DNA from 4 places in the Priestia sp. 40 genome. Region 4 is predicted to be linked to each of the others. Evidence: riboswitches for the same ligand, from Rfam matches in the RefSeq annotation. Region 4 holds a riboswitch; each other region holds the start of a gene.

Region 1 (3,117 bases), on a different contig from region 4:
ATAATAATCACGCGTCCAAAGTATGAAAGCTCAGGAGTCGCTCCCATGGATAAACCTACTGTCCCAAACGCAGAAACAACTTCAAACATAATTTTTACAAACGGGAGGTTTTCTGAAATATTTAACAGAAAAATAGCCCCAAACACAAACATAATCGAAATCATCGTGATGGCTAGAGCCTTAAACACATGAAGAGGAAGAAGTCGTCTCTTTAGCAGCACAATATCTTCCCTGCTTCGTAAAAATGCCCATACAGAAAAGACAATCACCACAAACGTCGTGAGCTTGATACCGCCTCCTGTTGACGCACTTCCTGCACCAATGAACATTAACAAAACCATTAAAAAGACCGTTGCGTCATGCAGGTGAGCTAAATCAATTGTATTAAATCCAGCGGTTCTTGTTGTTACCGCTTGAAAATAAGAAGCCCATACTTTGTCTCCTAATGATAAATTTCCGAGCGTATGCGAATTGCCGTACTCTAAGAAAAAAATAAAAAGCATGGCAATCACGTTAATGGCGAACGTGCTGATAATCATAATTTTTGAATGCAGCGTTAGTTTTTTATACGATTTTTTCACCCACATATCAGCAAGAACGGTAAATCCTAACCCACCAATAATGAACAAAAAAGAAATCGTTATATTAATAATGGGATCTCCTACATACTGAACTAAGTTATCAGACAGTAGTCCGAACCCAGCGTTATTAAAAGCCGAAATTGAATGAAACAAGCTAAAGAATAGCCCCTTAGACCACCCGAATTCCGGAACCCAGCGTATCGCTAAAAAGATAAGCGCAACAAACTCAATTAAAAATGAAAAGATAAACAGCCTTTTAACTAGCAGGACAACTCCGCCGACGCTCGTCTGATTTAACGCCTGCTGAACGAGCATACGCTCTTTAAATCCAATTTTTTTACCGAGCATCATAAAAATCAGCACGGCAAATGACATAATGCCAAGACCGCCTATTTGAATTAACAGCATAATAATCGTTTGACCGATGACGGTAAAACGTGTACCTGTATCTACGACGGCTAAGCCGGTTACTGTCATAGCGGAAGTTGACGTAAAAAGAGCGTCTACCCACCGGATTGGCTCGGTAGTAGAAAAAGGCATCATCAATAGAAGAGCACCAATAATAATTCCTCCACCAAAAATAGAGAGCAACAGCTGCGGAGGGGTGAGTTTAATATTTTGTTTTTTCATGTGTTAAACTCCTTCTTCTTCAAAACGGTTTAAATCGCGATTATGTCCGATGACAATAAGCATATCTCCTTGTTCAATTGTTTCATGCGCCGTAGGCGAAATCACCATTTCCCCGTCTTTTCGCTGAAAGCCGATAATATTACAGCCGTACTTTGCGCGAATATTTAAATCAAAAAGCGTTTTATTATGAAGCTTCTTAGAAGCGACAATTTCAACAATACTATAGTCTTTAGACAGTTCAATATAGTCAATAATTTTTTCTGACACCACGTGATGAGCAATCCGCTTAGCAATATCGCGCTCCGGATGAATGACTTTATCCGCTCCTATTTTTTCAAGTACTTTTTGATGATACATATTCACCGCTTTTACCCATACTTGCTTAACGCCCATATCTTTTAACAGCATCGTTGCGAGCACGCTTGCTTCGATATCGTCTCCAAACGAAATAAGAGCATGATCAACATTGCGAATACCTAGCCCCTTTAAGCTAGCTTCATCAATCGCGTTTGCTTGCACAACATATGTAGCTAAGTTGCTAAATTTATTTACTACCTCCTGATTGCGGTCAATAGCGAGCACATCCACATCCAGATTAGCAAACTCTTCAACCAAACTGCCTCCAAAACGACCTAATCCTAATACAGCAAACTGTTTTTTCATAATGTATTTATTCCTTCCTTCAACTGCTGTGTGTTCTCTTAGCTTATACTTTTTCTAAAAAATTACATCTTTTTCTTAAAAAAAGCGCAAAAAAACACAGGAAGGCTCCCGTGTTTTTTCAGACTCTTCCCCCTCAAAACGCTTGCGAAGTTAGCTGTCGGGTTCGGGTTTTAAGAGTAACCCTACCTTTTTAAGGATTCACCCCGGAGCACAATATGTGCGTAAATAATGGGTCCTCCGCTCCGTAATGGATTAAGCGATTTTTATTCAAATGTCTATGATCTATTTTTTAGAATAATCGATTCGATTCATGATACGTTTCACTTCACGAAAGCTATCTTACTCCTGTGGATTTTGTCTGTCAAGATATTTTTAGCGAAGACTTCACTTGCCCTGCAAGCTGCAAAAATCATATAAATCTAAACTGACAATCATTTTGTGAAATTGATCAAATAAATTAATAACAGCCAAAAGCTCTAGCAGCTGCGTATCACTGTAAAATTTCTTTAATTGATCCATATCAGCATCGGTCAACTCCCTTGGACGCACTCGGTATACATCAATAAATCGAAACAGCAGCCGGTCTTTTTCTTCCAGCTCTTTTTCTCTTAACACTTTTTGATTAAGCGTCTTATCACCTACATATGACATGCTCATACACGTCTCACAGCCGTTAACACCTGCTAGATAAAGCCTAGTTTTTTCCTTGGTCTCTTTTTCTACTATATCGCTGTTCCAAAGCGTGTCGTAAAGCTCATCATACAACCTTTTTACATGTGGAATTAAATTCAATGCTTTTTCAAAATTTGTTCCCTCTTCGTTTGTTAATAAAACTCTTGCCATTTTTCACTCACTCCTTTTTAATTATTATAGTAAGAAAAATGGAGATTTTAGATTACATATAAAATATCTTATCTACTATTACTAATCAAATGAAACGTTAATAAGAAAGAAGGTTTTCAATTGAAAATTGATGAAATTGATTTATCGATTTTGCAGGCGCTGCAGCAAAACAGCCGCCTTTCCTTACGAGAGCTAGGAAAACAAATTAACCTGTCTGCTCCTTCGGTGGCAGAGCGAGTAAGACAGCTAGAGAGCTTTGGTGTTATAAAAGGATATACAATCGATATTGATTATGAAAAGCTGCACCTGCCTGTATCGTGTTTTATTGAAGTAACTATGAAAAACGGAGAGCACGAACGTTTTAAACGATTTATTTCTCAGTATCCCTACGCTTTATTCT
Region 2 (3,117 bases), on a different contig from region 4:
ACAATGACCACACTTCCTTCAAGCTTTCCAATCTTTTCTCCTTGCTTAATGCGAAGCTGCTCTCCTACCGCTTCATAATGCGTATGAATGCGATGAAAAATATAGACAATAACCGGTAAGAAAATGAGCACGGACCATACTTGTGAAAACTTCGTTGTAAATAAAATAATTAGCACCGTTAAGGTAATGAGGGCCCCAATTAAGTTGATGGCTAGCTTCCCTTGCCAGCCGGCCGGCTTTTCTCTAAGCCATTTGACAATCATGCCTGTTTGAGAAAGCGTAAATGGAATAAACACCCCGACTGCATAAAGAGGAATTAATTGTTCAGTCGCTCCTTTAAAAGCTACAATTAAGACAATAGAAGCAATTCCAAGGGTCACAATTCCATTTGAATAGCCTAATCGATCGCCACGAATTTGAAACATTCTTGGCATGTATTTATCAGAAGATAAGTTGACAGCAAGCAAAGGGAAAGCTGAAAAGCCCGTATTCGCCGCTAGCACTAGAATTAGAGCTGTTGTGCCTTGAATAAAATAATAAAATCCATTTCGTCCAAACACACTTGATGCAATTTGTGATACAACCGTTTCATCTGCTTTTGGAGAAATGCCAAGCCAATAAGCTAAAAACGTGATCCCAGAAAATAAAACAGCTAGAATACCGCCCATCAGCATTAATGTATGAACAGCATTTTTTGCACCTGGCTCTTTAAAGTTAGGCACTGCATTTGAAATAGCTTCTACACCTGTCAATGCTGAACAGCCTGACGAAAAAGCTTTTAATAATAAAAACAAACTAATACCTGGCACTACTGTACCGAGAGAGGGATGAAGCTCAGGTGAAACTTGACCTGTCGCTATTTTAAACAAGCCTACCGCTATTAACAAAATAAGAGCAATAACAAATAAATAAACCGGATAAGCTAATACAGAAGCGGATTCTGTTACACCACGTAAATTTAAGACGGTAATAAAAATCACTAGCAAACACGCAATTACTACATTGTAATGATGCAGCGTTGGAAAAGCCGAAGTTAAAGCATCGGTTCCTGCTGAAACACTCACGGCAACTGTTAAAATATAATCTACCAGCAGTGATCCCCCAGCGATAAGCCCGGGATTTTCTCCTAAATTGGTTTTGGAAACAATATAAGCTCCTCCGCCTTGCGGGTACGCATAAATAATTTGACGGTATGAAAGAATTAAAGCCGTCAGCAGCACCAATACACCAATCGCAATTGGAATTGAATACCAATAAGCGAGGACACCGACTGTCGCAAGTACAATCAAAATTTGTTCTGTTCCATAAGCCACTGAAGATAAGGCATCTGATGATAAAATAGCAAGTGCTTTAAGCTTACTAAGCTTTTGATCACCTAACTCTTTTGTTTTAAGCGGCTTTCCAATCAATAATCTTTTGAGAACTGAATAGTTCACGTAATTTCCCTCCGATGATTGCTTAGCTACTATTTACTTTTCGTTGCTAAGCTCCGTTACAAGTTCATGAATAAATGATATTATTCCTAAAAAATGCCTTTTTATGTTAAAAAAGCGCACAAAAAAAACACTAAGGGTTCTCAGCGTTTTTACACAGCTTAAACCTCCTCTCTAAAACGCTTATGGGGTTAGCTGTCGGATTCGGGCTATGAGAGTAGCCCTACCTTTTAAAAAAAGGATTCACCCCAAGTGACAATGCACAAATTTGGGTCCCCCACTTCTGACGAATTAAGCGATAACAGGTCAATATAATTTTCGGTTAAAGAGTATGATCGATAACAAGTTTCGTTCATAACTATCCTTTGTTCTTAGATAATATACTCCCGTACAAATGGTTTGTAAAGCATTATTTTACGTAAACCATAAAATAGTGCTTAAGGTGCTTTTAAGGGGAAAACAAAAGGCCTTCTGTCTGCTTACAGAAGACCTTCTTACGTTAACTTTTTGCTTTTAAAACGGCTGCTAGCTTGTTTTTCGTTTGAGGACCATAAATGCCATCTACATCATAAGGAAGATACACAAGCTGAAAACGTCTGACTGCATCTTTCGTTTGTACTCCATATATTCCGTCTACTGACCCTACTTTAAAATTAACCGCGTTTAATGCTCTTTGAAGCTGTTTCACAGCTTCTCCAGAATCGCCTTGTTTTAACATTCCATTGGGAAGTGGATATTGTTCAGAAGGTGGTGTTGGAGTAGGTGTTGGTGAAGTTCCTGAAGGAATAACAATTGTTTTTCCAACCTGTAGTGTTAAAGGATCAGAAAGCCCTGTATTCGCTTCTTGAAGCTCCTGTACTGTTATGCCGTACTTCTGTGCAATACTGTACAGCGTATCTCCTTGCTTAATTGTATACGTTTTTTCACCTGGTTCAGAAGGTGATGGATTTGGTGTCGGTGTTGGAGATGGCGATGGATTTGGAACTGCACGACGAGGTAAATTTAAATATACGGCAATTCCTTTTGCATACGATTCACCCATGCTTTTTAAAAAAGCTTCATTTTGAAGAAGTGCTGCATTGGCGCTCCTATCAATAAAAGCTATTTCAGTTAGTACTGCAGGCATATTTGTTAAGCGAAGCACCGCATAATTGGCTGATTTTCGTCCGCGATTCGGATGATTATACGACAGCAGCGTTGCCTGTACTTGGCCGTGCACAATCGATTGAAACGTTTTACTAGCATTGCTAGCGCTTCTATAAACATAATCTTCGTATCCTGTCCCTCCACCGGCATTTACGTGAATAGACATAAATGCATCTGCACCCCACGAATTAGCTTGAGAAGCGCGTTGAGATAACGATAAAAAAGTGTCTGTGGTACGGGTAGTTTTAATCGTAAAATCACTGTACGTGCTATTTAAATAGCTTATTAAATATTGTTGAATTTTCAAAACTAAGTTTTTTTCATACAGTCCGTTTGCTCCAACTGCTCCTGCATCTGCCCCACCATGTCCTGCATCAAGATAGATTTTTTTCATATTACTTGTCCCTCCTTATTGTTAACATATGCATGAGGGAAAAAAGTGCTACGTATACTAGCCTACTTAGTGAGAAATTACTAAAAAAGGAGATTGCGACATAACGAAATCACTTCAACCTAAAAACGAACAAATGGGATAAAT
Region 3 (3,117 bases), on a different contig from region 4:
TTGCTCCTGTTTCGTCAACTGGGCATATGATTATTGTGGATGACCTGTGGTTAAATTCAAAAGAATTATTTTCATCTCCAGTAGCTAATACATTTAAAATTGTTATTCAGCTAGGGTCGATCTTAGCAGTAGTTGTTATTTTTAAAGATCGTTTTATTAATTTATTAGGATTGGGAAAAAAACCAGCTGCTCCAATTGGACCGACAAATCGCTTGAATTTAATGCAGGTAATTGTTGGTCTGTTACCCGCAGGAGTGTTAGGACTTTTGTTTGATGATTACATTGATGAACATTTGTTTTCTTTAAATACGGTGCTAATTGGCTTAGTGGTTGGAGCTGTATTAATGATTCTAGCAGATTTGTTTGGACCTAAACGTCCGCGTGTAGAGACGGTGGACCAAATGTCTTATGGACAAGCACTAGGTATAGGACTGTTTCAATGTATTGCTCTTTGGCCAGGTTTTTCTCGTTCAGGCTCAACGATTTCAGGAGGGGTTCTTCTTGGAATGAGCCATAAGGCAGCCGCAGATTTTACATTTATTATGGCAGTGCCAATCATGGCAGGAGCAAGCGGACTTTCATTGATTAAAAACTGGCAGTACTTCACATCAGATGCACTACCGTTTTTTATTGCCGGTTTTATCAGCGCCTTTATTTTTGCGCTGGTATCCATTCGCTTTTTCCTAAAATTAATTAATCGCATCAAATTAGTGCCATTTGCAATTTATCGAATTGTTTTAGCAGCTATTCTATATTTTGTATTTTTATAAAATAAATACGCGTGTTCTTTAGTCCCTTAAACTTCTAATAGAGACTCAAAGAGCAAGAAAAAGCTATTGCAATGTTGCAATAGCTTTTTTGCATAAATATATATTATCGCCTTTTGAAAGCGTTTTATAAACATAGGTATTGACAAAACGTGTCGAAAAATAGTAAATTAATATTTGTGCAGTATAAAGTTAAGTAAAAGTAAGACTTCTGTTTAGTTTTATTGACTGTAAAAAACGTATGACAACGTATAGATCGTTTTAATTTTATAAAAACTGAATAATAAGCTTAATCGTATAGAGCGGGGGAATCATTATCGGCAGTAAAGCTGCCTTGGGGTGAATCCTTACAAAAGGTAGGAAACTCTCAATTCCGAATCCGACAGTTAACCCCGTTTGCTTTATTGAGAGAAAGAGCCCAAAATAGCGTAAGTAAAAGGCTGTTCTTTCTTAAGAATAGTCTTTTTTTGTTTTTTCAGAAAAGTATATACAAATGTCATACATCTTTGGGGAGGTACATCTATGAAAAAAATTCGTTTTGGTTTGGCTACGCAGATTTTTACCGGATTAATCCTCGGTGTTCTTGTAGGGGTAATTTGGTTTAACGATCCGCGTGTAGTAACATACCTACAGCCGCTAGGAGACTTATTTTTAAGATTAATTAAGATGATTGTTATTCCAATTGTTATCTCAAGCTTAGTCGTTGGGGTTGCAGGAGCAGGTAGCGGTAAACAGGTCGGGAAGCTCGGCGTTAAAACAATTCTCTATTTTGAAATTATTACGACTTTTGCAATTGTAATCGGTGTATTGATTGCTAATATTTTTCATCCTGGGCAAGGTGTAGACATTCAATCAGCACAGAAGAGTGATATTTCACAATACGTTGAAACATCCGAACAGCAAGAAGGAAAGTCAGTGGCTGAAACGTTCTTGCACATTGTTCCGACAAACTTCTTCCAATCAATTGTTGAAGGAGATATGCTAGCAATTATCTTCTTTACAGTGTTGTTTGCACTTGGAGTAGCAGCAATTGGGGAAAGAGGAAAGCCAGTTGTACAATTCTTCGACGGCGTTTCTCACGCAATGTTTCACGTGGTAAACCTTGTAATGAAAGTGGCTCCAATTGGTGTATTTGCTTTAATTGGTGTAACGGTTTCAAAATTTGGCTTAGATTCACTCCTTTCGTTAGGAAAGCTTGTTATCTTAGTTTATTTAGCGTTAATTTTCTTCCTACTTGTTGTATTAGGAGGAATTGCGAAATGGGCAGGAATTAACATCTTCCACTTATTCCGCTATATGAAAGATGAACTGTTGTTAGCATACAGTACATCTAGTTCTGAGACAGTTCTTCCGCGTATCATGGAAAAACTTGAAAAGATGGGCTGTCCAAAAGCTATCGTATCGTTCGTTGTACCAATTGGTTATACATTTAACCTAGATGGTTCCGTTCTTTATCAAGCGATTGCAGCGTTATTCTTAGCGCAGGTGTATGGTATTGATTTAACGATCGTTCAACAGCTGACGCTCATTCTTGTATTGATGGTTACATCGAAAGGAATGGCTGCAGTGCCAGGAACATCATTTGTTGTATTACTGGCTACTCTTGGAACAATCGGTGTTCCCGCAGAAGGATTAGCCTTCATTGCTGGAGTAGACAGAATCATGGATATGGCACGTACGGTTGTTAACTTAGTAGGAAACACACTAGCAGCAATTGTAATGTCTAAATCCGAAGGCAAATTTGATCCTAAAAAAGGTACAGAGGTCATGAGGGCCGGCTAATTTATAAATTAAAAAGCTACTTATTCTATTCAAAAAATTAGAATAAGTAGCTTTTTTCATAATAATTCCTTTATTATTATGGGAATTGACCCTATAATATGTAACATCAGGTATAAAAATATCCAAATTTTATTCTTACATAAAGCAGTCACTGGTTCCTTTCTTTATCAGTAAATATAGAGATAGCTTAGCTAGTAGGGGGATAGTAGAGTATGTGGAAAAAGCGAATATGGGTCATCGCCTCGATAGTAATCGTATGTTTGTTAATCCCTTACAGTTTACCGATTGTGTTTGCTTTATTAACAGCATTAGCACTTGAGGGTATTGTTCAGAAATTGCATCAATCTTTTAAAATGAAGAGAGTCTATGCAGTGCTTACCACCTTCATTTTATATGTTGTTTCGCTGATACTTATTGGATTTTTTATTGTTCGGACAATCGTTACGCAAGTGGTTGCTCTTTCAAAAATAGCGCCTTCATTTGTAAAAGAAATCTATGAAACCGCGATTTACCCAACCATTATTAAGTGGAAGTACTATTCAAACGCTCTTCCTACAGAAGTGATTTC
Region 4 (3,117 bases):
AAAGGTCTGGAACAACGGCTAAAAAAAGTGTAATAACAAACCCGATTTCTACTACGAACATGATAGGATTTTTTATCATTGTTCTTGGACTTAGCTTGATAAAAGCCTGTTTTAATGATTGAATAAAAATGGATGAAGCTTGTTTATCTACAGAACCTTGAATGGGACTGTTGTGATCCAATTCAAGATCATTTGCAAAATTCCGTTTATTCATTATGATCCTCCGCTTTCTTTATTACAGTGTTAAATACTCAGCAACCGGTCCAAGTACAAGCACTGGGAAAAACGTAAGTGCTCCTACAATAACGGTAGTTCCAATTAAAATGCCGCTAAATAAAGACGTATCCGTTTTAAATGTCCCAGGTGTTTGGGGAACAAGCTGTTTGGATGCTAGTGAGCTCGATACCGCCAGCATTGTAATTAGTCCGAAGTAACGTCCAATATACATAACAATTCCCGTAGAAATGTTCCAAAACGGCGTTGCGTCACCTAATCCTTCAAAACCGGATCCATTGTTTGCTGCTGACGACGTAAATTCATACAGTGCCTGACTTAACCCGTGAAAGCCTGGATTTGATATACCTTCCATTCCTAAATGAGTGGTAAGTGCTACAGCTGTTCCTCCTAAAATTAGCAGCGGCTGCAGAATAAGCGTCACGGCGATTAGCTTCATTTCTTTTCCTTCAATTTTTTTACCTACGTATTCTGGTGTTCTTCCAACCATTAAACCTGATAAAAATACGGCGATGATGACGTACATCATAACATTCATAAATCCTGCTCCGACACCGCCAAATACGGTATTTAACATCATATTTCCAAGCGTTAACAACCCGGTAAGAGGCGTCAGGGTATCGTGCATCGCGTTCACCGCGCCTGTTTCACTTGCTGTCGTCACGATGGCGTACAGCGTTGACATACCGACACCAAACCGGACTTCTTTCCCTTCCATATAACCGCTCGCTTCATTTAAATGAAAAGCATCAAGTCTAGGGTTACCGCCCCACTCTGTTACAAACGCTGTGCTTAAGATAACGATAAACAGCATACTCATCGATACAAACAAGATGCGACCTTGTTTACGCTGTCCGATCATTTTTCCGTATGTGAAAGGAAGTGCGGTTGGTAATAAAAGCATAAGGACAATCTGTAACACATTGCTCCACGCATTGGGATTTTCAAATGGATGGGCTGAGTTGACACCAAAAAATCCCCCTCCGTTGTTGCCTAGCTCTTTGATTGAAAGAAAAGAAGCAACTGGTCCCCTTGCAATTTGCTGTGTTGCCCCTTCTAATGTATGGGCAGTCACCGTTCCGCTTAACGTTTGAGGGACACCTAAAAACGTAAATAAAATACCTGTTATAAAAGCAATAGGAAGTAAAATACGCGTAATTGATTTTACAAAATCAACAAAAAAGTTTCCCATTTCTTTCCCTGCTAGCCCGCGAATAAAAGCGATTGCTACTGCAAGTGCTGTTGCTGGTGCAGCAAACATCATAAATACAATGGCGGCCATCTGTGAGAAATAGGACAAACCTGACTCACCGCTGTAGTGCTGCAAGTTCGTATTTGTCATAAAACTAATGGCTGTGTTAAAAGCAAGGGCCGGATCCATTCCTTTTATGTGGCTTGGGTTTAGCGGCAGTACCCCTTGGAATCGGAAGATAAGGTACACCACAAAAATCATAAACGTATTCGCCAACACGAGAGCCAATGCATATTGCTTCCACGTTTGATTAAGCCCTTTAATTCCTGCTGCTTTAAACATCACTGTTTCTATCTTTCCTATCAAGCTAGTGTTTTTATCGTTTGAAAATACATTCGCTATATAAATACCTACGGGCTTTGCAATAAGCGCTACAAAAATAAGCAGCAGCGCAACTGATAGTAGAAAAATCCCCACGTTTTATTCCTCCGCTTATTAAAATTTTTCTGGATTTAACAGTACATATACTAAATAAATTAAAACGGTAATTGAAATACCTAACAAAATGAACGACATGTTCACTTCTCCTCTCTGTCGTCTACTACATGAGACGACCAGCGAATAATTCCGTACATAGCAGTCGCTAATAAGGCAAGCGTTCCAAGCATCATCATATCCAAGTTGCTTCCTCCTAACTGTTTCCTGACAAAAATGATAGCTTCTAAGTTTAGTGACGGTTTCTTTTCATAAAGCATCAGGTCCAAAAAAGCTAACCGCGAGACGTGATGCTATTTTTTTCCACTAAAAAACCGCAGAAGAGAGTTCTCTTCCGCGGTTTAATGCACGACAAATAAGCCGTGATTGACACGAATTTTTTACTCCCAAAACGCTTACGGAGTTAGCTGTCGGATTCGGGTTATGGAAGTAACCCTACTCAGTTAAGAGATTCACCCCTAGTACATACGTACAAAATATTGGGTCCCCCGCTCATAATTGATTAAGCGTATATTTGTTATTTAATTTTTAGACTTAATGATGACTTTTACTGCTGCGTTTAAAACTTTGATTAGCCAACGTAGACAAATAGCGGTTTGCTAGATCAAAAGATTGCTGGTCGCACATTGCCCGATATTCAATCATTTGAATCATTTGCTTAGATAAATGCATCTGGACGCTCCTTTCACCTATATTTTGAAAGGAGCGTACTATCCGCTGTTATAGAAAACGACCACGATTACACCATCCTCTCTCTTAACGCTTACGAAGTTAGCTGACGGGTTCGGGTCAAGAAAGTAACCCTACTCAGTTAAGAGATTCACCCCTAATAATTGGGTCCTCCGCTCTTTCCCTCTCTTTCAGGAAAGACTCAGCGTTTCACTGTGGAACGTTTCATGAGAGTAATCTTACTCCTGTTAAAATTTACTGTCAACAACATTTTTTGAAATTTTAAAAGCTTTATTTTTCTATATTTATTCATTATTTTAAAATAATAGTTTTGAAAGAAAAAAAGCGTTCTTATCTCCTCGATAAGAACGCTTTTTTTAGCTCATTTTCTCAATTTCATTTACAAGAATTGAAATGGCATCCGTTTTTGTTGCTTCACGCATTGTACGCTTCATTGTACTTGCCTGCTGCTGAAGCTCATTTACTTCACGCAAAAACAGTTCTTTTGTTAACTGTTCTTCTTCTAC

What was found. Region 4 has a riboswitch for cyclic di-AMP ahead of kdpF (K(+)-transporting ATPase subunit F). Riboswitches for the same ligand answer to the same signal wherever they lie in the genome.
Region 1: linked by a shared signal. The riboswitch ahead of ACO1DI_RS04125 (potassium channel family protein) and the one ahead of kdpF (K(+)-transporting ATPase subunit F) in region 4 are both predicted to bind cyclic di-AMP.
Region 2: linked by a shared signal. The riboswitch ahead of ACO1DI_RS05105 (APC family permease) and the one ahead of kdpF (K(+)-transporting ATPase subunit F) in region 4 are both predicted to bind cyclic di-AMP.
Region 3: linked by a shared signal. The riboswitch ahead of ACO1DI_RS17460 (cation:dicarboxylate symporter family transporter) and the one ahead of kdpF (K(+)-transporting ATPase subunit F) in region 4 are both predicted to bind cyclic di-AMP.

Annotation. Positions count from the first base shown of each region.
Region 1 is NZ_JBMPZA010000005.1:582,760-585,876, forward strand. It holds gene ACO1DI_RS04120 (TrkH family potassium uptake protein) at 1-1,211, opposite strand, end outside; gene ACO1DI_RS04125 (potassium channel family protein) at 1,215-1,874, opposite strand; cyclic di-AMP (ydaO/yuaA leader) riboswitch at 1,999-2,143, opposite strand; gene ACO1DI_RS04130 (hypothetical protein) at 2,259-2,717, opposite strand; gene ACO1DI_RS04135 (Lrp/AsnC family transcriptional regulator) at 2,838-3,117, shown strand, end outside.
Region 2 is NZ_JBMPZA010000005.1:769,870-772,986, forward strand. It holds partial or broken gene ACO1DI_RS05105 (APC family permease) at 1-1,436, opposite strand, end outside; cyclic di-AMP (ydaO/yuaA leader) riboswitch at 1,599-1,741, opposite strand; gene ACO1DI_RS05110 (N-acetylmuramoyl-L-alanine amidase) at 1,933-2,973, opposite strand.
Region 3 is NZ_JBMPZA010000015.1:508,475-511,591, reverse strand. It holds gene ACO1DI_RS17465 (undecaprenyl-diphosphate phosphatase) at 1-770, shown strand, start outside; cyclic di-AMP (ydaO/yuaA leader) riboswitch at 1,044-1,183, shown strand; gene ACO1DI_RS17460 (cation:dicarboxylate symporter family transporter) at 1,290-2,549, shown strand; gene ytvI (sporulation integral membrane protein YtvI) at 2,762-3,117, shown strand, end outside.
Region 4 is NZ_JBMPZA010000026.1:252,305-255,421, forward strand. It holds gene kdpB (potassium-transporting ATPase subunit KdpB) at 1-214, opposite strand, end outside; gene kdpA (potassium-transporting ATPase subunit KdpA) at 236-1,897, opposite strand; gene kdpF (K(+)-transporting ATPase subunit F) at 1,922-2,002, opposite strand; cyclic di-AMP (ydaO/yuaA leader) riboswitch at 2,300-2,440, opposite strand; gene ACO1DI_RS27510 (hypothetical protein) at 2,456-2,593, opposite strand; cyclic di-AMP (ydaO/yuaA leader) riboswitch at 2,666-2,808, opposite strand; gene ACO1DI_RS27515 (undecaprenyldiphospho-muramoylpentapeptide beta-N-acetylglucosaminyltransferase) at 2,968-3,117, opposite strand, start outside.